Regions from separate parts of the Parabacteroides sp. CAG:2 genome, predicted to be linked through region 3. Evidence: riboswitches for the same ligand, from Rfam matches in the RefSeq annotation. Region 3 holds a riboswitch; each other region holds the start of a gene.
The links. A riboswitch is a leader RNA that binds a small molecule or an ion and turns the genes downstream of it on or off. The one in region 3 is predicted to bind thiamine pyrophosphate.

Region 1 (10,507 bases), on a different contig from region 3:
ACCGGCTCGGAAGGACCGGCCTTCTCCACCCGTTGATTACGCTCGTTGAACATCGCCTTGATACGTCCTTGATGAGTTCCCGCCAAAACGATATCTCCCATCTTCAACGTACCGTTCTCCACCAATATGGTAGATACATAGCCACGTCCCTTGTCCAAAGAAGACTCGATGATAGAACCAACCGCACGTTTTTTCGGATTCGCTTTCAAATCCAACAGGTCGGCCTCCAACAAGACCTTCTCCAACAACTCCTCGACACCGATACCTTTCTTAGCGGAGATCTCCTGACTCTGGTACTTACCCCCCCAGTCTTCCACCAAGTAATTCATATTCGCCAACTCCTCCTTGATCTTCTCAGGATTAGCATGTGGCTTATCGATTTTATTAATAGCGAAAACAATAGGAACACCGGCAGCCGAAGCGTGATTAATCGCCTCGATCGTCTGAGGCATCACGTTATCATCAGCGGCCACGATAATAATCGCGATATCCGTCACCTTTGCGCCACGGGCACGCATAGCGGTAAACGCCTCATGACCCGGAGTATCCAAGAACGTGATACGGCGGCCATTCTGCAACTTCACGTTGTAGGCTCCGATATGCTGCGTGATACCACCGGCCTCACCGGCGATTACGTTCGCGCTACGGATATTATCCAATAAAGAAGTCTTACCATGGTCAACGTGTCCCATCACCGTTACGATAGGCGGACGGGCTACCCAATCCTCCTCGTTATCATCTTCCTCATCAGCGTTGATCGCCTCGACAACATCCGCGCTTACATATTCAGTCTTATAACCGAACTCCTCAGCCACAATATTGATCGTCTCCGCATCCAGGCGCTGATTGATCGAAACCATAAGGCCGATGCTCATGCAAGTACCAATAACCTCCGTTACAGATACGTCCATCATGTTCGCCAAGTCGTTGGCCGTAACGAACTCGGTCAGCTTCAATACCTTGCTTTCCAGTTCTTCCTGTTCCATCAACTCGTGCTCACGTTTCACAGCGGCGTCACGTTTATCACGACGGTATTTAGCCCCCTTATTATTCTTATTATTCTTGTTGGTCAAGCGAGCCAAAGTCTCCTTGATCTGCTTTTGAACATCCTCTTCACTAACTTCCGCTTTCACCGGCTTCTTCAAGCGAGGCTTACGGTCGTTATTCGGACGATCGTCACGATTCGGGCGCGGATAATTCGTACCCGGCGTATTATTCACGTCTACCCGATCTTTCTTGATACGTTTACGCTTCTTCTTAGCGTCACCTTCCTCACCCGGTTTAGCAGGAGCGTTCGGTTTAATCAAAGTCGGCGAATTCGGACTCTTATGAGGAGCGCCCGGACCGTTGCTATTATTACCCGGCCGATTGTTATTAAACTTTTGCTTCTCATCACGCTCTTTCCGCTTCTCCTCCTTCGTTTTCTTTTTCGGACGAGTCGATTGGTTAAGCGCATCCAAGTCAATCTTACCGGTTACCTTGATCTTTGACTCCAATTTAACCGAGTTCAAACGGAAAAGATTATCATCCTTTTCCTCGGTCTTCTCTACTTCCTGTTCCGGTTTCACACTTTCCACCTTAGGTTCCGCAACAACCGGTTGCTTCTCTACGGTTTTTTCTTTTTCCACTTCCACTACTATAACTTTTTCTTCTTTTTTCTCCGTGGGAGCCTGCGCAGGCTGCGCGGGTTTAACAGGAGCTTGAGCAGCGGGAGCGGCAGGCGCTTCCTTCACTTTCGGCTCTTCCTTTACCTTAGGCTCTTCTTTCACCTTAGGCTCCTCTTTAGCCTTCGGCTCTTCCTGCTGTTTTTTATGTTGTCCACCATCCAAATCAATATGACCCTTCATTACGATCTTAGGTCTGAATTCTTCCGGTATCACTGTCTTTATTTCCGCGGTCTTCTCTTCTTTCACAGAAGGAACCTCTTTCCGCATACGATCCGCCGCAAAATTACGATCTTTCTCTGGCAGATCCTTTCCAAACTCTTTTACGAGCAAAGCATACTGTTCATCACTGATCCTCGTGTTGGGATTATCCTCAACCGAGAACCCATTCCGGTGCAGGAACTCAACCACCGTGTTGATTCCCACGTTCAATTTTCTCTGTACTTGAATTAATTTTATAGGCATATCTAACTTTGTCGTAATACTTATTCGTTACCTTCATCTTCAAATTCCGCAGATAAGATAGCTAAAAGATCGTCCACGGTCTGTTCTTCCAGATCGGCACGTTCAATAATCTCATTGCGGTCCATAGCAAGGACACTCTTCGCCGTATAGCATCCTATATTCTTCAGTGCGTCGATCACCCAGCTGTCGATCTCGTCGGAGAACTCATCCAAGTAGATATCCTCCTCGTCCGCTCCTTCGATATCACGGAATACGTCAATCGTATACTCAGTCAACATACAAGCCAACTTAATATTCAGACCGCCCTTACCGATCGCTAAAGAAACCTCCTCCGGACGTAGATAAACCTCAGCTTTCTTTTCCTCCTCATTCACACGGATAGAAGAGATCTTAGCCGGGCTTAAGGCACGCTGGATAAACAAAGAGAGATTTGAGGTGTAATTAATCACATCAATGTTCTCGTTTCTCAACTCGCGAACGATTCCGTGGATACGAGAGCCTTTCATACCTACGCAAGCGCCTACCGGATCAATACGGTCATCGTATGACTCGACAGCCACCTTGGCACGCTCTCCCGGGATGCGGGCGATCGCCTTGATCGTAATCAAGCCGTCATTAATCTCCGGAACCTCCAACTCAAACAACCGTTGCAAGAAGACCTTATCCGTACGGGAAAGAAGGATCTTCGGGTTGTTATTATAGTTATCCACACGTTGAACGATCGCACGTACGGTCTCTCCCTTACGATAGAAATCGGTCGGGATTTGCTCGGATTTCGGCAGTAGCAACTCATTACCATCGTCATCCAGCAACAGGATTTCTTTCTTCCACACCTGATAAACCTCAGCGGCGATGATGTGGCCGATTTTATCCTTATACTTAGCGTACAAGCTGTCTTTCTGCAATTCAAGTATCTTTGAAGCCAAAGTTTGGCGCAAGTTTAAGATCGCACGGCGTCCGAAGTCTGCGAAATGCACCTCGTCGGTCACTTCCTCGCCCACCTCACAGTCGGCATCGATTTTACGGGCCTCCGTCAACGTAAGCTGCAAGTTCTCATCCTCCAATTCATCATCAGCCACAACCGTACGGTTTCTCCATATCTCGAAATCACCTTTCTCAGGGTTGATAATCACGTCATAGTTCTCATCCGTGCCAAACATCTTGGCGATCACGTTACGGAACGAATCTTCCAAAACGCTAATCATCGTATCTTTATCGATATTCTTCAACTCCTTGAACTCCGCAAGGGTGTCAATCATACTGATTGTTTCCTCTTTCTTGGCCATAATCTTACTTGAATCTTATTAAGTATTTTGTATATTTTATTTCATCAAATGTATACGACTCATCCTCCACCACAGTCACCTTCCGCTTAGCGCCTTCCGGTTTCACCTTCTTCTCGACAGAGACAACCACACCGTTCTCGTCGGCAGATTTCAACACACCGGTCAGCTTCGAGCCGTTTTTCAACAGCATCTCCACCTCGTTTCCGATGTTCTTGACGTATTGGCGAAGTACCTTGAAAGGAGAAGTAATGCCGGCGGAGCCAACCTCCAGCTCATAATCCTCGACGTCACGATCCAGATGCTCCTCCAAATACCGGCTCAACTCGGCGCAATCATCAATGCTTACCGCTTCATCGTTATCAATTTCAACGACTATCAGGTTTCCCGGTTTAATCACCACGTCTACTAAATAATTGCTTGAAGAGGCTAGTTTTTCCTCTATTAATTGGCTTACCACTTTCTTTTCTATCATACACATATCTGTTAAGAACAAAAGAAGGGGACTACCCGCCCCCTCCTCAACTTCACTTAATCGCCCGCAAATATACAAAAAATCAATGAGTTCTCAAAATATCCTCATCTTTTTACAGAAAAAATTAATACGACACAAACCGGATTACTATCCATAGTAATCAGAATTAATATCTATAGAAATCCGATTTACTATTGACAGTAATATTTATTAACACTTTTATGCCTATCTTTGCTGCCGAATACGAAGGGGTGCTCGCAAAATCCTTCACGAAAGGAGCGGGCTGAGATCATACCCATAGAACCTGTACAGGTAATGCTGTCGTAGGGATTCATGCTTCTCCGATCCTTTCTATTCATCTATTTAGTTTTAAAGCAAAAAGATGAAAAGATGAAAAATGTATTGGTTATCTTGGCCGGCTCCTTACTGGCTACAACCGTCAAGGCACAAATGCCCAGTCCGGTCGACTCCTTGAAAATCTCAAAAGACGTATCTTTGGATGAAGTAGTTATTACCGCTACCAAAGTCGGGAAAGAAACCCCGGTAGCTTATAGCGACATCTCCAAACAAGAGCTAAGCAGCCGGAACAACGGGCAAGGTATCCCATTCCTTATCTCCCAATCCCCGTCTGTTATCATGACCTCGGATGCCGGAACAGGTATAGGTTACTCCGGTTTTCGTATCCGGGGTACAGACGCGAACCGTATCAATATCACGATCAATGGCGTACCGGTTAATGACTCCGAGTCTCATACCGTATTCTGGGCTAATATGGCCGATATAGCCTCCTCGGTAGAATCGATCCAGATCCAACGAGGTGCCGGAACCTCTACGAACGGAGCCGCGGCTTTTGGCGCTACGGTCGCCATGCAGACCGAGAAACCGTCCTTAAAGCCTTACGGCGAATATTCCGTATCAGCAGGTTCTTTCGGTACGCTGAAGCATACGGTAAAAGGCGGTACCGGATTACTTTACGATCATTTCGCTTTCGACGTCCGCTACTCCAATATCCGTAGCGACGGCTTTATCGATCGTGCCTCCGCCCGTATGAGCTCTTACTATGCCTCCGCCGCTTTCTATGCCGATAATACATTGATTAAATTCCAAGCCTTCGGGAACAGCGAGAAGACCTATCAAGCATGGAACGGTGTTCCGTCTTATTTACTTGACACAGATCGTAGCTATAATCCATGCGGAGAATATGAGGAAGATGGAGTGAAGAAGTTTTATAACAATCAGACGGATAATTATTGGCAACACAACTACCATTTAATGGCCAGCCAGCGTATCGGAGATTTCTGGAATATGAACCTGACCCTTCATTACACCGATGGTAACGGATATTACGAGGATTATAAATCGAAAGCCAAATTCAGCAGTTATAAACTACCGGAATATATCGATCCGGAGGGTAATACCGTAAAAAAGACGGACCTTGTGCGCCGTAAATGGCTCGACAATTATTTCTATGGAGCCGTTTATAGCGCGAACTATCAACATGACAACACCCGCCTTACGCTGGGAACCGCCGTCAACAACTACGTAGGCGACCATTTTGGCCGGGTAATGTGGACCAAAAGCGCAAACGTCTTGCCACAACCGGATTACGAATATTACCGCAATACCGGTAAGAAATTAGACTACAACGCATACGCAAAATTGACCCAACGTCTTTCCCCTCTTTTCACCGGCTATCTGGACTTACAATACCGTGGGATCCATTACACCATTAAGGGAAACGATGACAAAGCCGAGGAAGAGCTGGACATTCATAAGAACTGGAACTTCTTCAACCCGAAAGCCGGTATAAACTTCCATAACAACGGCCATAACGCATTCGTCTCTTTCTCCGTCGCAAACCGGGAACCGAACCGTGACAATTTCACGGAGGCAGGCCCCGAAGAACGTCCTACCCACGAGACCTTATATGATTACGAGGCCGGTTATAGTTTTGGTAACAACCGTTTCCGGGTTGGAGCCAATCTCTATTTCATGGATTACAACAACCAATTGATCCTGACCGGCAAGATCAGCGAGATCGGTGAGGCCCTCACTTCCAATATAAAGGATAGCTACCGAATGGGCATCGAGCTTACCGGAGGTGTACAAATCACCTCTTGGCTGAATTGGAACGCGAACGTAACCCTCAGCCAAAATAAAATCAAGCATTTCGTGGAATACGTGGATAACTGGGATACCGGAGTACAAGAGATCAACGATCTAGGTACAACGAATATCGCTTTCTCCCCAGACCTAATCGCAAACAGCATGTTCGATTTCGCTTACAAAGGATTTATCGCTAGTTTCAACTCGCAAGTAGTAGGCCGCCAATACATAGACAATTCAAGCAGCAAGGATCGTTCCATCGATCCCTACTTTATCAATAGCCTACGTATCGGTTACGCCTTCCAGCCTAAGTTCATGAAAGAAATAACCCTAGACGTGACTATCAACAACCTCTTCAACGAGAAGTACGAGACCAACGCATGGGTATACTCTTATATCGAAAACGACACACGTAAAAAGGATGACGGTTATTTCACCCAAGCCGGCACGAACGCCATGGCCAGGATCACCTTCAAATTCTAACTTAATTTTCAATTACTAAAATGGTTTGGCTAGAATACTTCGGAGTAATAACCGGTCTACTCTATCTCTTTCTAGAGATTAAACAACATAAGGCCATGTGGGTGGTGGGATTCCTCACCTCCCTCGTGTATGTATTTGTCTTCCTGTCCGCTAAGATCTATGCGGACATGGGATTGCAAACCTATTACGTAGGAATCAGCATATACGGTTTCTATCAATGGACCCGGAAGAAACATGAGATACACACGGAAAACGACAGTCTTCCCTCCGACTGTATCCTATACACCCATCTGAGCCTTCCGCTTTTCGTGGGGATTATCGGAACATTGGCCGTTGTATTCGCCATCTTATGGTATCTCCTTCATCAATTCACGGACTCTCCCATCCCCGTAGGCGATGCGTTCACCACGTCGGTAGGCATTGTCGCTACTTGGATGCTGGCAAGGCGAATTATCGAGCATTGGATTTTTTGGGTAATCGTAAACCTCGTTTCCGTATATCTTTATTACCTTCGGGGCTTGTATCCGACGATGCTACTCTATTTTTGCTATGCGACACTAGCCATAGTAGGCTATTACAATTGGCGGAAGAAAGGGGAAGAGTTTTGAATTATGAATTTTGAATTATGGGAGATAATATGGAAAGTCTGGAAGGAGGATGTGTGATCGTAGCGAATGGGAGATTTCCTTCCGCTGAGTTACCCTTGAGATTATTAAAGGAAGCGAAAACGATTATCGCTTGTGATGGAGCCGTAAAGACACTTTATGAAAAGGGTATTCATCCGGACGCTATCGTAGGAGACTTGGACAGCATACCCGCCGGCCTGCGCGAACGCTACGCAGACCGAATCCATCATGTAGAGGACCAAGAGATCAACGACCTCACCAAATCCGTCCGTTTCGCCCATACCCAAGGCTATCGAGAAGTTCTTATATTAGGTGCTACCGGATTGCGTGAGGATCATACATTGGGAAATATATCCCTTCTTATGGACTATGCCCACTTATTCAAGCGGGTGGAGATGTTATCCGACTATGGCCTTTTCACTCCTATCTTAGAAACAACAACCTTCGCTTCTTATCCGGGACAACAAATCTCCATTTTCGTTCTTTATCCCGAAGGGGAGATTAGTACGGAAGGACTCCGTTGGCCCATTCGCCGACGAAAGCTCACCTCATGGTGGCAAGGAACTCTCAACGAGGCTTTGGGAGACCAATTCACTGTCACTCTCTCCCCGGATTGCCGGGTAATCATTTACAGGGAGGCATCCCATACAAAAGAATAGTCCTGAAAAGTATCACTACTTTCCAGGACCCTTACACCCCTCAACTTTACATGCTTAAATAAGAAGCGTTCGCTTCCTTATCAAGCAGATAATTTTTTTAACTCATTCTCTTTCCATTCGGAAAAACCTTCTACCCTATCCCTTATCTGGAACTGTAGCTTATCGTCGGCAACCAACTTCAGCACAGCCGTGGGAGAAAGCGGCAAATACATATCATTCACGGCGAAAAAAGCTTTCAGTAAGACCACATCATAGTCGCTGCGGATCACTTCTTTCTTTAATACAACCGGTACCTCCATCTGAGTCAGATAATAGGCTGAACGTTCGTATGCGCACCAAGCATCTCCTTCCAGATACAGATAGACACTGTTTGGATTATCTACCTCATGAGGCAGAACCAACTCTACTACATCTGATGCTTGTTCCATATAAAAGAAATTATTATTAATATTTGTCTTCATGACATTTACAAATTAAGTGCCTTCTGCCCTATACCTAGGGAGGAATAGCTATCATTTTACAGCGTTGAAACTATCAAATACCGCATTATCCTCTATTTTCTTGCGCAATTCCTCTAAATTTATCGCCGCGGCCTTTACACCCATATCCTGAGCCTGCTTCAATAGGGTCTCCGCTTCTGTCAAATCACCGGTCAACATACTTAACACTCCTTTTGCGTGAACCGCCTCCGGAGCGTTCCCCGCCTTCGCCAAATAGTTCTTAGCGGAAGCATAATCACCCTTGCCCATAGCGATATTCGCAGCGTTAAGATTCGCTACCGGATCATTCGGGAACATACGGACAGCAATATCAAATACATTATCATATTCGTCACTACCGATCTCATAGCTGTTAGCCACCGCGAACATCTCCCCTAAACTTAGCTGTTGCGGACGAGTCTTGATGATCTCACGCCCCTCATCCACCGTAAACTCACGCACCGTATAATCAATCTTATATTCCGAACGACGTAACGAAGGGAAAATATCTTTCAACACATAACGGAAAGCGGCGCCACCACCCAAGGCACGTAACTTAGCCTCCTTGCGATCCGGATCATCCGAGCTATCGATAATCGCCAATACCTCGCTACGATTCGGCACATTCGGATCGGCCTCTACCTTTTCCTTAAAACCGACCCAATCTTCCGGTTCCGAGCTCATCGTGAAAAAATCAGCCTTGAAGTCATTCTTCTGGCGGATATAGTCACGTAACGCTTTGACACGATTATCCGCCAATTTCTTATTACTAGCGTAAGAGCCTTCCGGTGAGGCATATCCTTTCAGTACGATACCTGTCGGTTTCACGTTCTTATCCTCTGTAACGGTACGGATCGTATTATTGATCTTCGCCAACTCCACCGCATTATTACGGAAATCAGGAAGAATCTGATATTTACCCACTTGGAAGTCCAAGAAAGCCGTACCAACTTCCGCACGATGCTTCTCCGTCTCTGCCATCGGCGTGATATAAGAGAATGTAGGCTGAACCTCATAGCGCTTATCCGGACGACGACGAATCTTGTCCGCGATCAATAACGGACTACCGGCCTCTTCCTTACCGCAACCGCATAGATTCGGGTCTAACACGACACGTGCGTCTTTCATCCAATCCTCAAAAGGCACGGCGGTTTTATAACTTACCACTTGATCTTCCTTCCCGGCTTTCAAGATAGTATAATGAGGTACGTCGTTCAAATTATCCAAGGCGACCTCACGATTATATACTTTCTGGCGGATACGTCCGTTCACCAAAATAGAAGGAAGCCCCTCTTTTTGCGAAGCCGATTCCAAGACGGGGGTCAGTTCCAAATAGCTACGGGATTTCACCGCATCGCTACTTACCGTCACCACGGCATCGATATATACCGAGTCGCCCTTCTGTACCACGTCGTTACAAATCACTTTAACCCCATCCGAGGCAGTCTGTCCCATGATTGCCGGAGACACGACGGCCATCATAGCCGCCATCATATATGCATTTATCTTCTTGTTCATCGCTTGGGTCATTTAATAAAGTAAATAATAGAAATAGCGGCTTTCGTAACCCCGAAATAATCTTTCGTATCACTTTTCAATACGGTTCCGCAAGTGGCACAAGGATATTTATCATAATCCAGATGCGCCCAACCAATACCCAACACGGCTTCCATGCTCCACCGATCGCTTAACAACCACTGATAACCATAAGAGAGTCCAGCGCCATACAAATTACCTTGATAACGGTGATTCTCCATATTCTTGCTCAAGAACTTTAGGCCTCCAACATTGTAATCCGCATAATGCGCATGCAAGCCGAAGAAATGTCCATTAAACTTCTCACACAACCAATAACGAGCTTCTGGTTGTACCAGCCAATGTTTCATACGAGCCTCATCACCAAACTTCCATCCATTATAGTTGCCGGATAGATCCAGCGACCATTTTTTAGCCAAGCCAACCTCTACGCCCAAGTTGATCGTAGCAGTCGCATCATAGAGCAAGTTCGACTTCACCGCGAACTTCTGGCCGTAAACGCCTGTCGTAGCTACCAAGAGCAGGACTAGGAAAAGAATTCTCTTCATATCGAATATTTTTTCGTTTTTATTATACATACGTGAATGCCTTCACTTCGACGAGCTCACATTCAACTGTTTAAGTAATAATTTACCGGGCTTAAACTTCACGCTTTTACGAGCTCTTATCATATAAGCCACCCCATTCTTAGGATTTCTGCCGATCCGTTCGGTTTGTTCCCAAGCGGAGAA
Region 2 (10,507 bases), on a different contig from region 3:
AGATAGTCAGACAGGTTTGGTGTTGGAAGGTGGCGGAATGCGTGCCATATTTACGGTGGGAGTATTGGATTATTTTATGGATCATGATATTTGGTTTCCTTATACGATCGGAGTATCGGCGGGCGCGAGTAACGGAATCTCGTATGCTTCCCGCCAGCGGGGACGCTCTCGTTTTAGCAATATCGACCTATTGAAGAAATATAATTACATAGGTCTTCGTCATTTCTTACGGGGAAGGGGATATATCGATCTGAATTTCTTGTTTTATGTCTATCCGGATTTGTATTATCCGTTGGATTACGATACCTATTTCAAGTCCAAGGATCGGTTCGTTATGGTCACGAGCAATTGCTTGACGGGTAAAGCGGAATATTTCGAGGAGAAGAAAGATAAGAAACGTTTGGTGGATATCTGTAAAGCATCTTGCACATTACCGATCCTCTGTCCAATTACGTATGTAGACGGGATACCGATGGTCGACGGAGGCGTATGCGACGCTATCCCTATCCGACGGGCTATCGCCGACGGCTTCTCCAAGAACGTCATCATCCTTACCCGTAACAAAGGCTATCGGAAAGAAGAGAAAGATTTTTACCTTCCCGGCTTTATTTATAACAAATACCCGGCGATCCGGAAACAGTTGCGACTACGATACCGGCAGTACAACGAGGTCTTGGATTACATAGACCAACTGGAGGCCGAAGGAAAAGCCTTCGTCATCCGTCCGCAAAGCCCGATTAAAGTCGGCCGTACCGGAAGCGACACAAAGAAACTGGAAGAACTATATGAGGAAGGCTACAAATGCGGAAAACAAATCACTCAATTGTAGAGACGGGGCATGCCCCGTCTCATCCCCTCAAAACAGTATTTTATTTACAACCTTGCAAATCCTTACTTAACCGCATAGCGCAGAAATTAGGACCGCACATCGTACAGTACTCTCCATCCGTAACAGCACTCTCCTTATAATACTGTAAAGCCCTTTCCGGGTCCAAGGACAAATTGAACTGGTCTTTCCAGCGGAAATCAAAACGTGCCTTGCTCAACGCGTTATCACGTACTTGAGCGCCGGGATGCCCTTTCGCCAAGTCAGCGGCATGCGCCGCTATCTTATAAGCGACCACCCCATTACGCACGTCTTCCTTATTCGGCAATCCCAAATGCTCCTTCGGCGTAACGTAGCAGATCATGGCCGTCCCATGCCAAGCGATTTGCGCGCCACCGATAGCCGACGTGATATGATCGTATCCGGGAGCGATATCGGTCGTCAACGGGCCCAGCGTATAGAACGGCGCTCCATGGCAGGCATACTGTTGTTCCTTCATATTCTCATGGATCTTATTCATGGGAACATGGCCCGGGCCTTCGATAATCACTTGCACGAACTGCTCCCAAGCTATTTTCGTCAGTTCTCCCATCGTGTGAAGCTCGGCGAATTGTGCTGCGTCGTTCGCGTCATAGATAGAACCGGGACGAAGCCCGTCTCCGATAGAGACCGCCACGTCGTATGCCTTCAGTATCTCGCAGATCTCGGCGAAATGCGTGTACAGGAAGTTTTCCTCGTCATGAAGCTGCATCCATTTGGCCATGATCGATCCGCCTCTGGATACGATCCCCGTCAGGCGAGTCGCCGTCAGCTCCACATGCTTGCGCAACAAACCTGCGTGGATCGTGAAATAATCCACGCCCTGTTCCGCCTGCTCGACCAACGTATCCCGATAGATCTCCCAAGAAAGATCCTCTACCTTGCCATTCACCTTCTCCAAGGCTTGATAAATAGGAACCGTACCCATCGGAACCGGACAGTTACGGATAATCCACTCGCGCGTCTCATGGATATGATCGCCGGTAGAGAGATCCATCAACGTGTCGCCGCCCCATTTACAACTCCATATCGCCTTCTCGATCTCCTCGTCGATACCGGAGGAAAGAGCGGAGTTACCGATATTGGTATTGATCTTTACCAAGAACTTCTTACCGATAATCATCGGCTCGGCTTCCGGGTGATTGATATTCGCCGGGATGATCGCGCGACCGGCGGCGATTTCCTTGCGGACGAACTCCGGCGTGATATACGACTTCAGTCCCAAAGCCTCGATTTGCTGGTTCTCACGAATCGCCACGTACTCCATTTCCGGAGTGATAATGCGCTTCTTCGCATAATACATCTGGGTGATATTCTTACCCTCTTTAGCCCGGAAAGGCAAGTATCGCTTGGGGAAACGCAGGGAATCCAGAGTCGCGTCCGCCAATCGCTCACGACCATAAGCGGAAGTCAATTCCGGCAATTGAACCACATCCTTACGCTTACCGTACCACTCCTCACGTATACGAGGAAGTCCTTTAGCGATATCAATCGATATCTTGGGGTCGGAATACGGGCCGCTCGTATCGTAAACGATTACCGGATTGTTCTTCTTGAAGATTCGTTCTCCATGCTCATCCAAGGTTACCGTGTCCAACAATTTAATCTTACGCATACCAACCTTGATCTTATTGATCTCGCCCGGGACATAAATCTTTTCCGAGGACGGATAGGAAATACGCATATTCTTTTTAGTAGCCATATGTATTTAGTTTAGTACTTATTGATTTCCTCTATAAACCGGCGGGTTTCCTCCACGGGATCGGGGGCATTGATAATCGCGCCCGAAACAGCGATTCCGGTTATACCCGTCTCCATCAAAGGGCCTACGTCTTCCAGCGTAATACCACCTATCGCAAAGATAGGAATATCGATGCCAGCCTCCTTGCATTGAGCGATTATTTTACGATAACCATCCAAGCCTAAGATGGGACTCAAATTCTTCTTGGTACCCGTAAAGCGATACGGCCCTAGTCCGATATACGAGGCGCCTCGTTCTACGGCCAGCCGGATATCCTCAAAAGTATTCGCCGTAGCCCCGATATAGAAGATGGCATTGGAATCTAACTTGTCTCTCAGTACTTCCCAAGCGATATCCAAGGGCATATCATTCTTACCCAGATGACAAGCCGTAGCGCCACATGTCACGGCAGCCTCCAGATCATCGTTTACGCAGAAATCCACGATTCGCTCACATTCTTCCGCGCAGATAGTGGCACATGTACGTACGGTATCCTCATAAATCCCATCCTTCATGCGCAACTGTATCCATGAGCACCCTCCTTGGATTGCCATGCTTACCTCGTCGCATTCCGTATATTTAGGCGTACGATGCGTTATAAACATCAAGCGATTGTTTCCACCAAAAGGGGGGCGTAATCCGGTTGTTCTCCGACCGACTCTTCCATTCTCATCATATCCGAAATAATAATTTAAGGCCATACTTGTAATCGTTTGAATTGTTTTATGAGTTGATCCGCAACAAGAAGGGAGGGATCGTTTCCCCAAAGGGCCCCGAGAACGGCGACACCGCCGAAGGGGATATCTTTTAATTTCGTTATTGTCCGCGGGCAGATTCCTCCCAAGGCAATCACCTTATCATCGATGATGCCCTTCGCGTTTCGCAATCCATCTAAGGAGAATCCGCTACCATATCCTTCTTTGGATATACTCTGAAAGATCGGGCTAAGGAACACATAGTCGCATACCGGTTTATACTCGATAATCTCTTCCAGACTATGGCAAGAACGACTTATACTACCTTTATATAAAGGTGGAGCTTCCGGGTTCCTCTTGTTCAAATGGACTCCTCCTAAAGCCCTTTCTTCTGCCAAGGTAAACCAATCATGAAGAACGATCCTGTCGTAATAAGCCGGAGAGATCTTATCCAATAAGCCCTCCAATTCATCACGTTTACAATCCGGTTTACGTAGATGTAAACGAGACATTCCTTCTGCGAATAGAAGTTCGATCAAAGAAGCTTCATCCGCGAAAAAATAAGGTGTAGTAATTACGACCAGCTTATTCATGATTCCATCGGATTTTATGAAGGGCAGAGGGTGAGAAGAAGTGGTTTACAGGTCCGTGCCCTTTTCCCATGCATACATTCGCCCCGTGAACGAGCGCGTTATTCATATATTCCTTGGCTAATCGTACGGCTTCCACCAATGAATGGCCGAGTGCCATATAAGCGGCGATGGCGGACGATAGCGTACAGCCTGTTCCATGGGTATTGAAGGTCTCCACTGTTGGCGAGGCCAGACAAATCGGATTATTCTCATTGATAAATAACCGATCCACCGTTTCTACTCCGGGAATATGCCCCCCTTTGATCAATATAGCGTTACATCCTTTTTCCTGCAATTTCCGGGCGGCACATAAGATATCCGCCTCGTTATTGATTTTTATACCGGAAAGATATTCCGTCTCGGGAATATTCGGAGTAAGCAGTGTCGCTTTAGGGAACAACTCATCAATGATGGTTCGGATGGCGTCATCCTCCAATAATTTACTTCCGCTCGTGGATATCATCACTGGATCTAAAATGATAGAAGTCTGTTGGAAGGAAGATAAAGTTTCAGATACGACCTTTACGGCATCCTTGTTATGTAGCATCCCTATTTTTACGGCATCTACGATGAAATCCTCAAGAATAGCTTCGATTTGTTCTCTCAAAATCTCGGGAGAGATCGCTTGGATCCCTCGCACTCCCTGTGTGTTTTGAGCGGTTATAGCCGTTATCGCCGAGGCTCCAAAAACCCCCAGCGAGGAAAAAGTCTTAATATCCGCTTGTATTCCGGCACCACCGCCACTATCAGAGCCCGCGATCGTTAAAGCTACCGGATAACGGTACATTTCATTTTTATCCATCTAACATTCGTTTTTCTTACGGCGGCATTACCCGCATCAAGTAGTAAGGGTATGATCTCAGCCCATATAGTATGGCACCCCTTCGACGGCGCAAACTTAGTGAAAAAAATCGATATTAAGATATTTCCGGCTTTTAAACGATAATTTTAACGCAAGGTTATACTTCCATAAATCGTAGACGGGAGCCTTCTGGTTTTAGAAGGCTTCCGTCATATTCATATAAACCGCCATCCCTTTTTGGTTCGGGTCTTTGCCTACGTCTAGGCGGAAGTTCTTGCCGGGTTGCATTTGGATACGTAAGCCTACGCCATAGTTGAACTTCCATTTATTCCAGTCTACGATAGGAGCGTTTCCGATCGTACCCGTGCCGACCCAGCCAACAAAACCACACTTCGCCCAGAAATTACCGCTCTTATATTTCTCCACGCTGCCGAACATATGACGATACTCCAGAATCCCATACGCCATGGTCTTGTCACGGTACTTGCCCCAATAGTATCCGCGAAGATCGAAAGGAGAGCCAAACGAAGGAAGCTCCGTAAAAGGAACGTTTCCCACACCGATTTGTGTCTTGGCGATCCATGCCAAGGTGCTACGAGGACGAAATACTTGCTGGAATTGGCGGTATTCTAACTCGAACATCTCATAATTATATGCACCGCCTAAATACTTTCCATACACTTTAGCGATCGCGCTTAGTAACATACCGGAACTTGGGGTCGCCACGTCATTTCGTGTATCGTATTGAATCAAGCCGCCGACACCGATATTGACATAATCTCGTTTGAACTTATTGAAATAAGGATCTTCGGCCATCACCGGGTTGATATCATCTGATTTGCTGAAATTAATATCAAAAAGAGGACCCGTATATAAATGAGGCCTAACTTCCCATACGAAACGGGGATATAGTTGGATAGAACTCTTATGGAATTTCGTTGTCGAATCGCTTTTCTCGATTTGCTCGATCGTCTCATAGCCTTTCCCGAAATAATGCGAAGGTTCGTTCCGATAACCGTAACTGATATAAATACGGAAGCGATTCTCGTTGAAGAATAAGGTACCGGCACCGGCAAAAACGAACGTCCCGTTTAAGGTGATGTTAAATCCCGCAGGGATAAACGATCGCTGGGATATCGTATCATTCTTGTTTAAGCGAAAGCTAGCCAAAACCGCGCCACCTACGCCAAAGGAGGCTTCCGGCGTGTAAGACGGTCCGCCAAGGATAGACCACCAGATCCTTTTGTTGGCCCGTATGGAGTCTTTATGTAATTGTTTATGATAACGTTGTATTTGCTTTTCGGTCATAGGCTTACCGTCCAGCATCAGCACTTCTTTCGGAATCGTGTCATTGGAAATACCTTGCGCCTTTACGGAAAAGGCGAATAGAAGGCAGGCCATATAAATTAAAAGATATCTAAACATTATTTTAATCAATATTTAGAGGGCAAAAGTACGAAATCCTCCTAATATGTATTCTTAAAGAATCCCTAATAAAAAAGAATAAACAGCTAAAAAGAAATGCTATTACAGTCTGGGGGTTGTAGAGACGTAGCGTGCGTGCTGCGTCTCTACAGCTAAGATTGGTATAAGACCTTGCCCTCTTCGGATATTAACAGCAAGGTTAGTTCGCCGTCGGGAAGGATGGGAGCGCAATACGATTTACATTTTTGTAAAAGTAATGGGAAGAAACGATTTTGTTCTTTTTCCGCAAGAAGCTCCCATAATTCACGGGCCAACGTAATCCGATTGATTGCATCTACGGTCGCCTCCTCGCATTTCGCTTCTTTCGCTACATCTTGAAGGAAGCCTTTGTTCATGACGACTTTTTTGCTGTGTGTATCCAGGAAACCTTCCGCAAGTTTCACCGCCTTGCCGATCATGATACCTAAGATAACCTGCTTGAAACCTAAATCGGCAGCGATCTTTAGCGTCTCTCCTATAAAGTTCCCGTAATGGACGAATGATTGTGGAGGCAAAGAAGCGTATAAGCTCCGAAGGTAACGTTCACTCTTCGCCCCGGAATTAATAACCAACGTCTCGCAACCTATCGCTTTGGCGACACTGGCTTCTTTCCGTATCGAGGCGATAAAAGCGTCCGATGAGAAAGGACGCACAATTCCGGATGTCCCGATAATGGAGATTCCCCCGATAATTCCAAGTTTCGGATTGAAGGTACGTTTCGCCAACTCCTCGCCACCGGGAACCGAGACCGTGACAATAGCGACGGAATCGGGTGAGGGCAGGAGTGGAATCAGCTCTTGCCGGATCATCTTACGGGGCGTGGCGTTTATAGCCGGGCCACCGACTTTCAAGCCGAGTCCCGGAAGGGTCACGGTTCCGACTCCTTCACCTGCTTGGAAGATGACTCTTCCCGTATCGTCGCTTTCTGTTTCTTGACAATGTTCTTCTTGTGCCATTACCGTGGCACGCTTGTGCCATCGGCTTGGCACAGCTGTGCCATCATCGTGGCACGACTCTGCCACGGCGATGGCACAACCGGATGCATCGGGAGATAATTGAACAGTAACCCGGATCCGGCTATGATTCGTCACGTCCGGATCATCCCCAGACTCCTTGATCACGGTACAGGTGGCGGAACACCCGGCCCATTCGGTATAGGCTACCGGCAACGTTATCTGTTCTCCCGAGGGTAATGTTATCTGGCTTTCTGTTTGTTCCTTCCTTGATAATAAGGCCAATAAAGCGGCTTTTGCGGCGGCGGTAGCACAAGCTCCGGTCGTATATCCGCTTTTCAAGGGAAAGAATTCTGGTAATAGGCGTTCAATTTGTTTGCGCAATCCGTCTTCACCATACACTCGGTAGAAAGTTTCCGGTAATGCGGGACGCTTCACGACAAATACTGGTATTCCGAATTGGCGGGCAGCGTTCACTTTATCCGTAAAATAGCCGGAGAAACCACTTTCCTTTGTCAAGATGGCGTCCGGATGGAGTTGCTCCAACAACTTTAACTCATCCTCGCCTTCTCGATAGAAAACCAGACTTTCTTGGGGGAAGCCCTGCTTCTCGGCCAACGACAAAGATTCCTCCCGCTCCAATATACGTAACCAAGTGGTATGCGATCGCCAATAAGGACGGAGCGGGGCAAGGGTGTTCACGCCACTGAGGGCAAGTAGCCGTTGGATACCTTTATTTTCCATTTGGCGAATTGCGTCTGCATAACTATCGCACCAAATCAAGTCCTCATCACGAAGTGGATACCGACGTTCGTAACGAATCACCGGAATCCGTAAGCATTTCGATACCTGTTCGATCGTTTGGTGTAACACTTGAGCGAAAGGGTGTGCCGCATCGATCAATAGCTTAATTGCGTGGTCACGACAAAAACACTCCATTTCCTCCGCATTCATGGCTCCGGTCAAACGGATTCCATGAGCGCATTCAATGGATTGCAAAGTTCCTTTCGTAGAATAGTAATAGGTAGCGGCTGCCTCGTCCGCTACCCGCACAGCCACACGGCCTTCTGTCGTTCCTCCAAGAATCAGTATCATTACTTACGGAAAAGATGTTTGAATTCATCCGCATATAAGCGAGATAGGCCCTTGCGGTTATCGATGGCATCCCCGACGACAAGTAATGTCGTCAACGTAAGATGATTCTCCTTTACGATCTTGGCGAGATCTTTCAGTTGCCCACGGTAGATCCGCTCGTCTTTCCATGTCAATTTATAGCAAGCGGCTACCGGAGTGGTTGGGGCGTAGTGTCGCGATAATTCCTCTTGGACCTTCTCTACGACACCGGCGCTTAAAAAGATACACATCGTACTTTGGCTTTGAGCCAGTTTGTGCAGTTGCTCTTTCTCAGGCATGGGCGTACGTCCTTCGCCACGAGTGAGGATGATCGTTTGTACTTTCTCCGGAATCGTGAACTGAGAATAAAGAGCGGCGGCGGCGGCTTGGAAAGAGGAGATACCCGGAGTGATATGATAATCCATCCCGTATTGATCAAAGTAATTCATTTGCTCTTGAATAGCTCCATAGATGCAAGGATCGCCCGTGTGCAAACGAACGACAAACAATCCTTTATCATAAAACTCTTTCATCAACGCGAACTGTTCTTCCAGATTCATATCCGCCGAGCTTCGCACCGTAGCGCCTGCCTTTGCGCATAAGGTAAGTTCTTTCGGGACGAGGCTTCCTGCATACAGGATCAAATCAGCTTTCTCCAACATTTGCCGCCCGCGGATAGAGATCAAGTCCGGATCGCCGGGACCGGCTCCTACGATCTCGATATGTCCCTCACGGCAGGCCGTCCGATCTAACGCTACGGCAAAGGTATATTCATTTCCTTTCCCTAAATCCGCTTTTTGCTTCTCGACCAAAAGCGGACCGCCATGAGCCGCATAAATGGCGGAAGCTTCCGATACACTTGGGGATTCGGTTACCTCCAGTACTTTCTCCGAGGGATTGGGTACCGGGATTTCTTTCAGCTCCTCCGATGTATAGATGTGGAAAGGGCATTCCATAACTCCATAAGCCAGTAATGTCAGCACCGGTTCGCATTTCTTCAAATCGATTGTATTTACATCCGCCAAGGCCTCCGAATACAGGCGTTTATCACGCAATACATCTTTAATATGTTCGTAAACGACCGTAGGATCGCCTTGCATATCCTTGCGGCAACCCATTCCTAGGTGGAGGACTTTCGGTATATAGGTGATCGTATGGATGGATGTATCGTATTGTTTGGGACTGACGATCATCAATAACTCATAGTCTTGCTGCGGTATCGCCTCGAAGGAATAGAAGATAGAGACATGAGGTGGGGCCGTACGCTCTAGATAATCCGTTCCCTTATCTCGTATATCAAGGAGTAGCGCTGTCGGTTTTCCATTGACAAAAGTGGAGATGGCGGCATTGCTATCTTTGGCGATCAAGGTCCAATCGTATTTCTTCCCCAGCGTGTCGAGCGGCCATAGGTTCGTATTATCGCTTTGTGTCGTAATAATTGCCTCGGCTCCTAATAGGTTTGCCAATTCCTTGGAAAGGTCGTTCGCACCACCGATATGTCCGGATAAGACCGGAATCACATATTTACCGGTACTGTCTATACAAACCACGGCAGGATCAGTATGCTTATCTTCCGCGAAGGGAGCGATACTGCGTACGCAAATTCCCATCGCTCCTATAAATACCAAACTACTGGATTCGTGAAAAACCTCTTTTGAGAAAGAGCCGAATGGTAAGATCTTCGCCTCGGGATAAGAGGCTAGAATTCGCTCAGCAAGCACCCGGCTGCTATCGGATATTGGAATAATTGATATTGTACTCATAATTTATAAATAACATTCACGGTAATCGTATTAAAATCATCAATCGTGATACGGGTTTGGGCGGATATCCGAAGACCGGTTTGGCGGACCGCTTCCTCTAAAAGCGCTTTGCTTTCGTCGGATACGGAGTTGAAGACGATGACACCGCTCTCTTTCATCTTTTTGGAAACTACCATAAGGATCTCCACTAATTTCCCGCCATGTCCGCCGATAAAGATTGCATCCGGAGCCTCCAACGCTGATAAATCCACCGATAAGAAATCTCCGATTATAGCCTCGATACCCGGAGTCCCAAAACGACGGCAATTCTCAGTCATTAACTTTCGTCCCTCTTCCCGGATCTCAAAACTCGTGATATGCAAATGCGGGAACAGCAATTTAGCCTCTATCGAGACAGAACCCGTACAAAAGCCGATATCCCAAAAACGTTCCCGGTTTATCAGATCCAGCATGCTTAAAGATAACAAACGGATCGGCAT
Region 3 (10,507 bases):
GTGGAGGGCATCGGTCACGGTATCTTACGGTCGTTGATAATCCCGATGAGGCGGATTTCGCCATCGTCTTTATGACGAGCCCGAACAGTGGTACGGGGTATGATAAATCCGATCGTGAGAAAGGTGGAAACGGTTATATGCCTATCAGTTTACAGTATAATGATTATACCGCTACCTATGCCCGTAACCCAAGTTTGGCGGGGGGAGATCCGTTTGAGAATTTCACGAACCGTTCTTATAAAGGTAAGTCCGTGAAAACAGCTAATAAGCAGGATATGCTTTCTGTTTTGGAGACAAAGGCTAAAATGAAAGGTAAGCCTGTAATCGTATCTTTGGAGATGGATAAGCCCACGATTATGTCCGAGTTCGAGGGTTCGGCGGATGCCATTCTGGTGAACTTCGGTGTACAAAACCAAGCGGTCTTGGATATCATCAGTGGAAAAGCCGAGCCTTCCGCTTTGTTGCCTTTGCAGATGCCGGCAGATATGCGTATCGTGGAGGAGCAATTCGAGGATGTTCCCCGGGATATGAAATGCTATACGGATAGCGAGGGCCATCTGTATGATTTCGCTTTTGGTATGAATTGGAAAGGCGTTATCGATGATGAGCGAGTGACTAAATATAAATAGGGTAAATTACATTTTTGTGTTTTTGTGGCTACGGTATCTATATATAATGCCTAAATTTGCATGGTAATATTATTAAGTGCAGACCATGAAAATTATGACATTGCAGGGAACGGACAAATTGTTATATGAACTTGTCGCACCTTTGGTCATGAATCCAGCCATTTTGCGACAAAATAACAATTACCCTTTTAAAACATCTCGTAGCCACGTTTGGTATATAGCCTTTCATGAAACAGCTGTTGTTGGTTTTATGCCTGTAAAAAAAGGACATCTCTATTACTCTATAGACAATTATTTCGTGAGTGGTGATGATCCTTCGGTATTGAGTGAACTTCTTGAAGAAGTCATAAAGGATTATTCATCTCAAGCTTCACTTATGGCTGTTGTGCATAAACGTCATGTAAAAGTGTTCTCACAAAAAAAGTTCCAGACATGTGTTGAGTGGAAAAATTATGATAAAATGCATTATTTACCGGAGGTAGAGTCATGATGCGAAGAATGGATGTGTACGAGGCGACAGAGAAAAGATTGAAGATCATTTTTGATTATTTCGATTACGTATACGTCTCTTTTTCCGGCGGAAAGGATAGCGGTGTACTGTTGAATTTGTGTGTAGATTATATTCGTAGATACGCTCCGGGACGAAAACTAGGTGTATTTCATATGGATTATGAGGTTCAATACAGCCAGACGACCGAATATGTGGAAAAGGTTTATGCCGCTAATTCCGATATCCTTGATATTTATCATTGTTGTGTTCCTTTTAAAGTCCAGACATGTACATCTATGTTTCAACAATATTGGAGACCTTGGAGCGAGGAGTACCGGGATATCTGGGTTCGAGAGATGCCCCATTCATGTCTCCGGGCGAAAGACTTTGACTTTTTCAAGGAGGACATGTGGGATTATGATTTTCAGAATATGTTCCCTTTTTGGTTGTATCAACGGAAAATGGGCCGGCGTATATGTTGCCTTGTTGGTATCCGTACCCAAGAGAGTTTTAATAGGTGGCGGGCCATACATAGTGATAAGAATTACAGAAAACTAGCTAATTATAAATGGACTCGCAGAATGAATTATTCTATATATAACGCATATCCTATTTATGATTGGAAAACTCAGGATATCTGGATAGCGAACGGAAAGTTCGGTTGGACATATAATCATTTGTATGATTTGTATTATCAAGCAGGGGTGCCTTTGTCCCGGCAACGTGTGGCGAGCCCATTCATATCCCAAGCGATATCCACACTGTTCATTTACAAAGTTGTCGATCCCGACATGTGGGGGCGGATGGTTGGACGTGTAAACGGTGTTGGCTTTGCCGGTATATATGGGAATACCTCCGCTATGGGATGGAGGGCTATCAAGTGCCCAGCCGGGTTCTCTTGGGAGAAATATATGTATTTTCTCCTAAATACTTTACCCGAAGAAACTCGTGAGAACTATTTGAATAAGTTAAGAGTCAGCCGTAAATTCTGGAGAGAAAAAGGAGGATGCCTCAGTGAGGAGACTATCGCTAAGTTACGGGCGGCTAATATTCCTATCATTGTGGAAGAATGTACCGCTTACCATACGGATAAGAAACCGGTACGGATGGAGTATATCGATGATATCAATATACCCGAGTTTAAAGAAATCCCTACTTACAAACGTATGTGTGTTTGTATTTTGAAAAACGATCATACATGTAAGTATATGGGTTTTTCCCAGACAAAACGAGAGAGGGATATGAGAAAAGAAGTAATGGACAAATATAATTTTTATAAGCATGGGAAACTTTGTTAGTCCGGCATATGGTGTTAGGGCTGTCCCTATAGAAAAAATTGTAGCCAACAGCTATAACCCTAATATCATGGCACCACCGGAAATGCGATTATTGGAACTTTCCATTTGGGAGGATGGCTATACGATGCCTTGCGTCTGTTATTATCTTGAAGAGGATGATTTATATGAGATAGTAGATGGTTATCATCGTTATCTGGTTATGAAGCAATCTCAAAGGATTTATGATCGTGAGAAAGGAATGTTGCCTGTAACGGTGATTGAGAAAGATATTTCAAACCGAATGGCTTCAACCATTCGCCATAACAGGGCTCGAGGGATGCACAACTTGGAACTTATGACGGAGATTGTTACGGAGTTGGTCAAATCTGGGATGTCTGATAAGTGGATCATGCGTAATATTGGAATGGATAAAAATGAGTTACTTCGGTTCAAGCAGATTTCGGGATTAGCTGAATTATTCCGGGATAAAGAATTCGGTTGGTCTGATGACTGGTCGGAAGAAGATTAAGCTTCTTACATTTTGTTTGGCTGAGCGTTTTTTGCCTTTTATGGCTCTGTTGAGTACATATATACTAATTTTTTGTACATTTGCCCCCGACTTTTCACATAGGGGTGCCCGAGTCATACGGGCTGAGATTATACCCATCGAACCTGATCCGGGTAATGCCGGCGAAGGGAAAATAAGGTAGAACTAGGAAATAAAGGGGGCGTTACCTCTATGTGCTCCCTGATGTTTAAACTTTAATTAGTTATTAAGATGGAACAGATTGTTTCAAGTGGAATCATTGACTCTTACTTCGAGAAGTTGAAGAGCAACTTGTCTGTGGATGTAGCGATCGTGGGAGGGGGACCTTCCGGTATCGTGGCCGCTTATTTCTTGGCGAAAGCCGGTAAGAAGGTGGCGTTGTTTGATCGTAAGCTGGCTCCCGGTGGAGGTATGTGGGGCGGCGCTATGATGTTCAACGATATCGTGGTGCAGGAAGAGGCTATGCCGATTATCAAGGAATTGGGCGTAAGCTATAAGGAGGGTGCTAACGGCACGTATATCATGGATTCGGTACATACCACTTCCGCTTTGATTTATCAGGCGACGAAGGCGGGCGCTACGATCTTTAACTGCTATTCGGTAGAGGACGTGGTGTTTCATAACGATGCCGTAGCCGGTGTGGTAGTGAACTGGGCTCCGGTAATCCGTGAGGGGATGCACGTGGATCCGTTGACGATCATGGCAAAGGCTGTCTTGGAAGGTACGGGGCATGATTGCGAGATTGCCCGTGTGGTAGCCCGTAAGAATGATATCCAATTGAATACACCGACCGGAGGCGTGATCGGCGAGCGTTCCTTGAATGTGGAGCTGGGTGAGCAGACAACGGTGGAGAACACGAAGGAGATCTACCCGGGATTATTCGTTTCCGGTATGGCCGCTAACGGCGTAAGCGGTAGCTTCCGTATGGGACCGATCTTTGGAGGCATGCTGATGAGCGGCAAGAAGGCTGCTGAGTTGATCTGCGAAAAACTTGGGAATTGAAAATTGAGAATTGAGAATTGAAAATTATAGATTGTTGTATCTTTAATTTTCAATTCTCAATTCCCAACGGTTTTTCCTTGTCTCAAGAATAAGAATCCCGTTATGATCAACGCCGTGGATAATCCCGTATAGAATACGGAAATGAAAGAATTCGGCAGTAAATGGAACGCGCGGATCGTGACCCCGAAAGCGATCATGAAGATCATGATAATCCAACCTTTCACGTCGAAGAAAGAGAACGGGCAATGTTTCCCGTTTTTCCGGGAGATCCGTTCGGAATGTTTATAGAAAAGCCGTTTAAAGACCAAATTGAAGAAAAGCAAGAAAACGATGGTCGCTTCCCCGATCTTGAATAACCAATAATGGGTATCGTTTAACCATGTGACGATACCGATGCGTAAGATATTGATACCGGCGAAAATCCATACGCAACCGGCGGTATATAATAATACCTTTTTATTTACTCCAAACTTCATCTATCTTTTTATTTACCGCAAACTTACAACATTCATGTAAAAAACGGAAAAATATCCTTATCTTTGTGCCATGCGTGAGAAAATGAAACAGAGGATTGTACAATACGTGGTGCTGATGGCCGGCATCTTGGCGTTGCTTTCTGTGGTTATCCCTCACCATCATCACCGGGACGGGATGCCTTGTTATCAATCCTTGACCGCGGAGCAAGCGCATGGCGATAAAAGCACAGATACGCATGATTGCGGTTGCGACGGGCATAACTTGGCCTATTTCAGTACGCATATTTTTCATTTTATGGATGGAGATGTGGATATACATCTGATGCCGTTACTCGTCTTATTTGATTACATTTATCCACCTGAACCGGCGTTTTGCGGACAGCTCCTTGATCACGAGAACGCCCCCTACATTGAGTCGCTGCACGACGCTTGGATAGTGAGTGCCTCGGGACTTCGTGCCCCTCCTATGTCTTGATACCTCGTTTGTGAGAGCGGGTGAGGATAGACTTGCCCCTATCTATTTATTATTAACGATATCAAGATTTTTTACACAATGAAGAAAATATATTTGGTAGGTGCGATGTGCGCTTACCTGTTTGCCGGTTGTGCGGGAAATGCGTCGCAAGCCGGACACGATGAGCATAATCATGAATTAGAGGCTCACGATCATGATCATGAGGGACATGAACACGAAGGCCATGACCATGAGCATGAGGCCGGTGGTACCCATCCCGGCGAGATTGTCTTTAAGAAGGCTTTAGCCGAGGCCGTTGGTTTGCAGACTGTAACGGTTAATCCCGCTCCTTTCACGGATGTGATTAAGACGAGCGGACGAGTAATGGCGGCGCAAGGGGAGGAGTCCGTGATCGTCGCTACCGTCCCCGGCGTGATCTCGTTTGGTAGCTTGCCATTCGTGGATGGTACGGCGGTACGCAAGGGACAGGCCGTGTTGAGTATCGCTTCCAACGCCCTCTCTGATGGAGACGTGGCGGCAAAGGCTAAATTCGCTTATGAGACGGCGAAAAAGGAATACGAGCGTATGCAAGCCTTGGTAGGCGATAAGATCGTATCCGCCAAGGATTTCGAGCAGGCCCGCTTGAATTACGAGAACGCCAAGGTCGCTTATGAGGCGATAGCGGGAAAACAGACGGCGAAAGGCGTGTCTGTAGTCTCTCCCTTGAACGGTTACTTGAAGAACATCCAAGTGAAAGAGGGTGATTATGTATCCGTAGGTCAGCCTTTGGCTACGATCTCGCAAAACAATCGTTTGGTATTGCGTGCGGACGTGTCTGAGAGGTATTACAACGATCTTCCCATGATCCAAACCGCTAATTTCATGACTCCGTATGATAACGCTCTCTATAAATTGTCTGATTTGCGTGGACGGTTGTTATCGTATGGAAAGGCTTCCGATATGAACTCTTTCTATGTACCGGTGACTTTCGAGTTCGATAATAAAGGAGCGGTTATCCCCGGTTCTTTCGTGGAGATCTTTTTGTTGACAAAGCCGATGGAGAATGTCTTGAGCGTGCCTGTCTCCGCCCTTATCGAGGAGCAGGGCATTTATTCGGTATTTATCCGTCTGGATGAGGAAGGCTATAAGAAGCAATGGGTGACGCTGGGAGCGAATAACGGCTCGGAGGTACAGATCCTTTCCGGATTGAAACCGGGCGATGAGGTCGTGACCCGTGGCGCTTACCAGATCAAGTTGTCTTCCGCTTCTAACGCGATACCGGCTCATAGCCATAGCCATTAATAGGAGGGACGTTGCATGTTAAATAAGATAATTTATTATTCATTGCACAACCGGTTGGTAATCTTGGTTTGTGCGCTATTGCTGATGATCTGGGGTACGTACACGGCGTTTAATACGGACGTGGATGTGTTCCCGGACTTGAACGCCCCAACGGTCGTGATCATGACCGAGGCGAACGGTATGGCTCCCGAGGAGGTAGAACGCTTGGTGACATTCCCTGTGGAGACTGCCGTGAACGGTGCGATGGACGTGCGGCGTGTACGTTCCTCGTCTACCACCGGATTCTCCGTGGTTTGGGTAGAGTTTGATTGGGGTACGGATATTTACCGGGCTCGTCAGATCGTGTCCGAGAAACTGGCAGTCTTGGGTGAGAGCCTTCCCGAGAACGTAGGTAAACCGACCTTAGGCCCGCAGTCATCCATCTTGGGTGAGATGATGATCCTCGGTTTGACCGCCGATTCCACGTCTTTGTTGGACTTACGTACGATCGCCGACTGGACGATCCGTCCCCGTTTGTTGTCTACGGGCGGTGTGGCGCAGGTGGCCGTGATCGGTGGCGATATTAAGGAGTACCAGATCTTGTTGGACCCGGCTCGTATGAAGCACTACGGTGTAGGGTTGAACGAGGTGTTGGATGTTTGTCGGAATATGAACCGGAACGCCAATGGTGGTGTATTGTATGAGTTCTCGAACGAATACATCATCCGAGGAGTCTTATCGACTTCGAAGGCGGAGGAGATCGCTCAGGGTGTGGTGAAGACCGTGAATGAGTATCCGGTTACGCTGGGTGATATCGCTACGGTTAAGATCGGCGGTAAAAGCCCGAAGCTGGGAACCGCTTCCGAGCGGACAAAGCCAGCCGTGCTGATTACCGTGACCAAACAGCCGGATACGAGTACGGAGAAGTTGACGGAGAAGCTGGACGAGATTGTTGTCGATTTGCGGAAGAACTTGCCGGCGGATGTACATGTCTCTACGGATATATTCCGCCAGAGTCATTTTATCGATAACTCTATTAATAATGTAAAGAAGAGCTTGTTTGAGGGTAGTTTCTTCGTGGTGATCGTCTTGTTCCTGTTCTTGATGAATATACGTACGACGGTGATCTCGTTGGTAGCCTTGCCGTTATCTTTGCTGGTCTCTATCATCGTATTGCACTACATGGGATTGACGATTAACACGATGAGCTTGGGAGGTATGGCGATCGCTATCGGTTCCTTGGTGGATGACGCTATCGTGGACGTGGAGAACGTGTATAAACGAATCCGGGAAAACCGGCTCTTGCCTCCGGATCAGCAACGCTCTACCTTGGAGGTGGTTTACGACGCTTCCCGTGAGGTACGTATGCCGATCTTGAACTCTACCTTGATTATCGTGGTGAGCTTCGTGCCCTTGTTCTTCTTGAGTGGTATGGAAGGCCGTATGTTGGTTCCGCTGGGTATCGCTTTTATCGTGGCGTTGTTTGCTTCTACGGTGGTGGCGCTTACCTTGACCCCGGTGCTTTGTAGCTATTTGCTGAACCGTAAAGCGACGGGAATGAAGGAACTGCGTGAGGCTTGGATAGCCCGGAAGTTGAAGGTGGTGTATAAACGGGCTTTGGAGTTAGCGTTGGCTTACCAGAAATGGGTGCTAGGTACCACGATCGCTTTGTTTGTGGTCGCCTTGGTGATCTTCTTTCATTTGGGTCGTAGTTTCTTGCCCCCGTTCAATGAGGGTTCTTTTACGATCAACGTAAGTTCACTTCCGGGAATTTCCTTGGACGAGTCGGATCAGATCGGACGCCGTGCGGAAGCGTTGCTGTTGCAAGTGCCCGAGATAAAGACTGTGGCTCGGAAGACCGGTCGTGCGGAATTGGATGAGCATGCCTTGGGCGTGAATGTTTCCGAGATCGAGGCTCCTTTCGAATTGCAAGACCGTAGTCGGGATGAGGTGATGAATGATGTCCGCAAGAAGTTATCTACGATCAGCGGCGCTAATATAGAGATCGGGCAACCTATTTCCCATCGTATCGACGCTATGCTTTCCGGCACGGAGGCGAATATCGCTATCAAATTGTTTGGTACGGACTTGAACCTGATGTTTACGGTCGGTAACCAGATCAAGGCCGCTATCCAAACGATCCCGGGTCTGGTGGACTTGAAGGTAGAGCAGCAGATCGAGCGTCCGCAGTTGACAATCACCCCGAAACGTGAGTTGCTGGCTAAATATGGCATTCCCCTGCCGGAGTTCGAGGAATATATCAATGTGATGTTGGGTGGAGAGGCCGTAAGTCAGGTGTACGACGATGGCAAGAGCTTCGACCTGACCGTGAAGACCTCCGACGCTAGCCGTGCCACGATGGATGATATTAGCAATCTGATGATCGATGCCGCCGGACAGAAAGTGCCGCTAAGCTACGTGGCCGATATCCGTTCGGTGACCGGTCCGAATACGATCAATCGTGAGAATGTGCAACGTAAGATCGTGATTAGCGCCAATGTATCGGAACGTGACTTGCGAAGTGTGGTTAATGAGATACAGGATCGGGTAGAGGCTAATATCCGTTTGCCGGAGGGATACCATATCGAATATGGCGGCCAGTTCGAGAGCGAGGCGGCGGCCAGCCGTACCTTATTGCTGACGTCGTTGATGTCGTTATTGGTGATCTTCATGTTACTGTACAATGAGTTCAAGGACGTGAAGGAGAGTGGCGTGATCTTGTTGAACCTGCCGTTGGCGTTGATCGGTGGCGTGATTATCCTATGGCTTACTTCCGGCGAGATCAGTATCCCGGCGATTATCGGTTTCATTTCCTTGTTCGGTATCGCTACCCGAAACGGTATGCTACTGATCAGCCACTATACGCATTTGCGTGGAGAGGGAATGGGATTGCGAGAGTCCGTGATACAAGGTTCCCTAGACCGTTTGAACCCGATCTTGATGACGGCGTTGAGTTCCGCCTTGGCGTTGATCCCGTTGGCGTTGAATGGCGATCTTCCCGGGAATGAGATCCAAAGCCCGATGGCGACGGTGATCTTGGGTGGTTTATTAACCTCTACGTTCTTAAACGGATTCATCATCCCGATTGTTTATCTGATAATGAACAAGAATAAAGAATAAGTTTTATGAAATCATATATTATAGTCGCCGCCTTGTCTGTATTGACAGGCGGCCTTTCCGCCCAGACTTCTATAGAGGACGTGCTCCGGAGCGTGGAGGCGAACAATAAGGATTTACAGGCGAACAGCCAGTTGGTCCAGTCGCAGAAGCTGGAGGCGAAGTTGGATAATAATTTGCCAGACCCTTCGGTCTCTTATTCGCATTTCTGGGGGAATAAAGAAGGGATGGGATTCACGGGCGAGTTCGTGGCTTCCCAAAGCTTTGATTTCCCGTCCGTATATGTCCGGAAGCATAAGCTGACGAAGGCGAAATCCGCGGGTTTGGATCGTCAAGGGATGGCTTTTCGTCAGCAAATCTTGTTGCAGGTGAAAGAGGTTTGCCTAGATTTGGTGCTGTTGAACCAGCAGAAGAACCTATTGGATACCCGTCTTAGGAACGCCGAGCAACTTTCCGCTTTTTATGCGACTCGTTTGGAGAAAGGAAATGCGAATATCCTTGAGACAAACAAGATCGATCTGGAATTATTGAACGCTCGGACAGAGGCCCGGATGAACGAGACTTCCCGTATTGCCAAGCTGCAGGAGCTGGCTACCCTGAACGGCGGTATCGCTATCGAGTTTACGGATACGGTTTACGCCTTGCCGGATAAGGATGTGCTTTCCTTTGATGAGCTGCGGACGGAGGCGATGCAATCCGATCCGCAATTACAGACCTTGCGTAGCGACCAGACGACAGCTCTTCGGCAGGTGAGCGTGAATAAGGCGAAAGGTCTGCCCGGCTTTGAGTTAGGGTATCGTATGAATCCCGCCTCGGGTGGAGAGCGTTTCAATGGTTTCTTGGTAGGAATCACCATCCCGTTGTTCTCGAACCGTAATAACGTGAAACAGGCGAAGGCTCAGGCCCGCTATACGGAGATGCAGTTGGAGAGCGCTTCTTTCACGGTAGAGAATGGGTTGAGGCAGCTATATGACCAGTCTGTCTCCTTAAAGAAATCTATCGATGAATATAAGGATGTGCTGAAAAGGCAGAATAGCTTGGTCTTGTTGAACAAGGCTATACAGGCCGGGCAAATCTCTATGATCGAGTATTTCGTGGATGTGACGACCTATTACCAAAGCGTGCAAAACTACCTGCAATTGCAAAACCAATACCAAAAGGTCATGGCGCAATTGTATAAGTATCGATTATGATAAGGAACACAACTGTGTTTTCTCTTGAACACAGTTGTGCT

Region 1: linked by a shared signal. The riboswitch ahead of QVP94_RS10450 (TonB-dependent receptor) and the one ahead of QVP94_RS08780 (sulfide-dependent adenosine diphosphate thiazole synthase) in region 3 are both predicted to bind thiamine pyrophosphate.
Region 2: linked by a shared signal. The riboswitch ahead of thiD (bifunctional hydroxymethylpyrimidine kinase/phosphomethylpyrimidine kinase) and the one ahead of QVP94_RS08780 (sulfide-dependent adenosine diphosphate thiazole synthase) in region 3 are both predicted to bind thiamine pyrophosphate.

What each region holds. Positions count from the first base shown of each region.
Region 1 covers NZ_FR885301.1:12,734-23,240, reverse strand. The annotation lists partial or broken gene infB (translation initiation factor IF-2) at 1-2,129, opposite strand, end outside; gene nusA (transcription termination factor NusA) at 2,150-3,415, opposite strand; gene rimP (ribosome assembly cofactor RimP) at 3,420-3,887, opposite strand; TPP riboswitch at 4,125-4,235, shown strand; gene QVP94_RS10450 (TonB-dependent receptor) at 4,278-6,476, shown strand; gene pnuC (nicotinamide riboside transporter PnuC) at 6,497-7,084, shown strand; gene QVP94_RS10440 (thiamine diphosphokinase) at 7,102-7,761, shown strand; gene QVP94_RS10435 (hypothetical protein) at 7,842-8,189, opposite strand; gene QVP94_RS10430 (DUF3868 domain-containing protein) at 8,274-9,758, opposite strand; gene QVP94_RS10425 (DUF3575 domain-containing protein) at 9,767-10,324, opposite strand; gene QVP94_RS10420 (HU family DNA-binding protein) at 10,367-10,507, opposite strand, start outside.
Region 2 covers NZ_FR885305.1:77,360-87,866, reverse strand. The annotation lists gene QVP94_RS11745 (patatin-like phospholipase family protein) at 1-829, shown strand, start outside; gene thiC (phosphomethylpyrimidine synthase ThiC) at 870-2,567, opposite strand; gene QVP94_RS11735 (thiamine phosphate synthase) at 2,579-3,307, opposite strand; gene QVP94_RS11730 (thiamine phosphate synthase) at 3,298-3,894, opposite strand; gene thiD (bifunctional hydroxymethylpyrimidine kinase/phosphomethylpyrimidine kinase) at 3,887-4,735, opposite strand; TPP riboswitch at 4,730-4,827, opposite strand; gene QVP94_RS11720 (BamA/TamA family outer membrane protein) at 4,931-6,160, opposite strand; gene cbiD (cobalt-precorrin-5B (C(1))-methyltransferase CbiD) at 6,313-8,247, opposite strand; gene cobM (precorrin-4 C(11)-methyltransferase) at 8,247-10,028, opposite strand; gene QVP94_RS11705 (bifunctional cobalt-precorrin-7 (C(5))-methyltransferase/cobalt-precorrin-6B (C(15))-methyltransferase) at 10,025-10,507, opposite strand, start outside.
Region 3 covers NZ_FR885289.1:8,057-18,563, reverse strand. The annotation lists gene QVP94_RS08805 (hypothetical protein) at 1-75, shown strand, start outside; gene QVP94_RS08800 (glycoside hydrolase family 3 C-terminal domain-containing protein) at 72-629, shown strand; gene QVP94_RS08795 (hypothetical protein) at 715-1,119, shown strand; gene QVP94_RS08790 (DUF3440 domain-containing protein) at 1,116-2,417, shown strand; gene QVP94_RS08785 (IbrB-like domain-containing protein) at 2,401-2,925, shown strand; TPP riboswitch at 3,016-3,112, shown strand; gene QVP94_RS08780 (sulfide-dependent adenosine diphosphate thiazole synthase) at 3,175-3,945, shown strand; gene QVP94_RS08775 (hypothetical protein) at 4,002-4,421, opposite strand; gene QVP94_RS08770 (DUF6769 family protein) at 4,492-4,896, shown strand; gene QVP94_RS08765 (efflux RND transporter periplasmic adaptor subunit) at 4,975-6,177, shown strand; gene QVP94_RS08760 (efflux RND transporter permease subunit) at 6,193-9,276, shown strand; gene QVP94_RS08755 (TolC family protein) at 9,282-10,466, shown strand.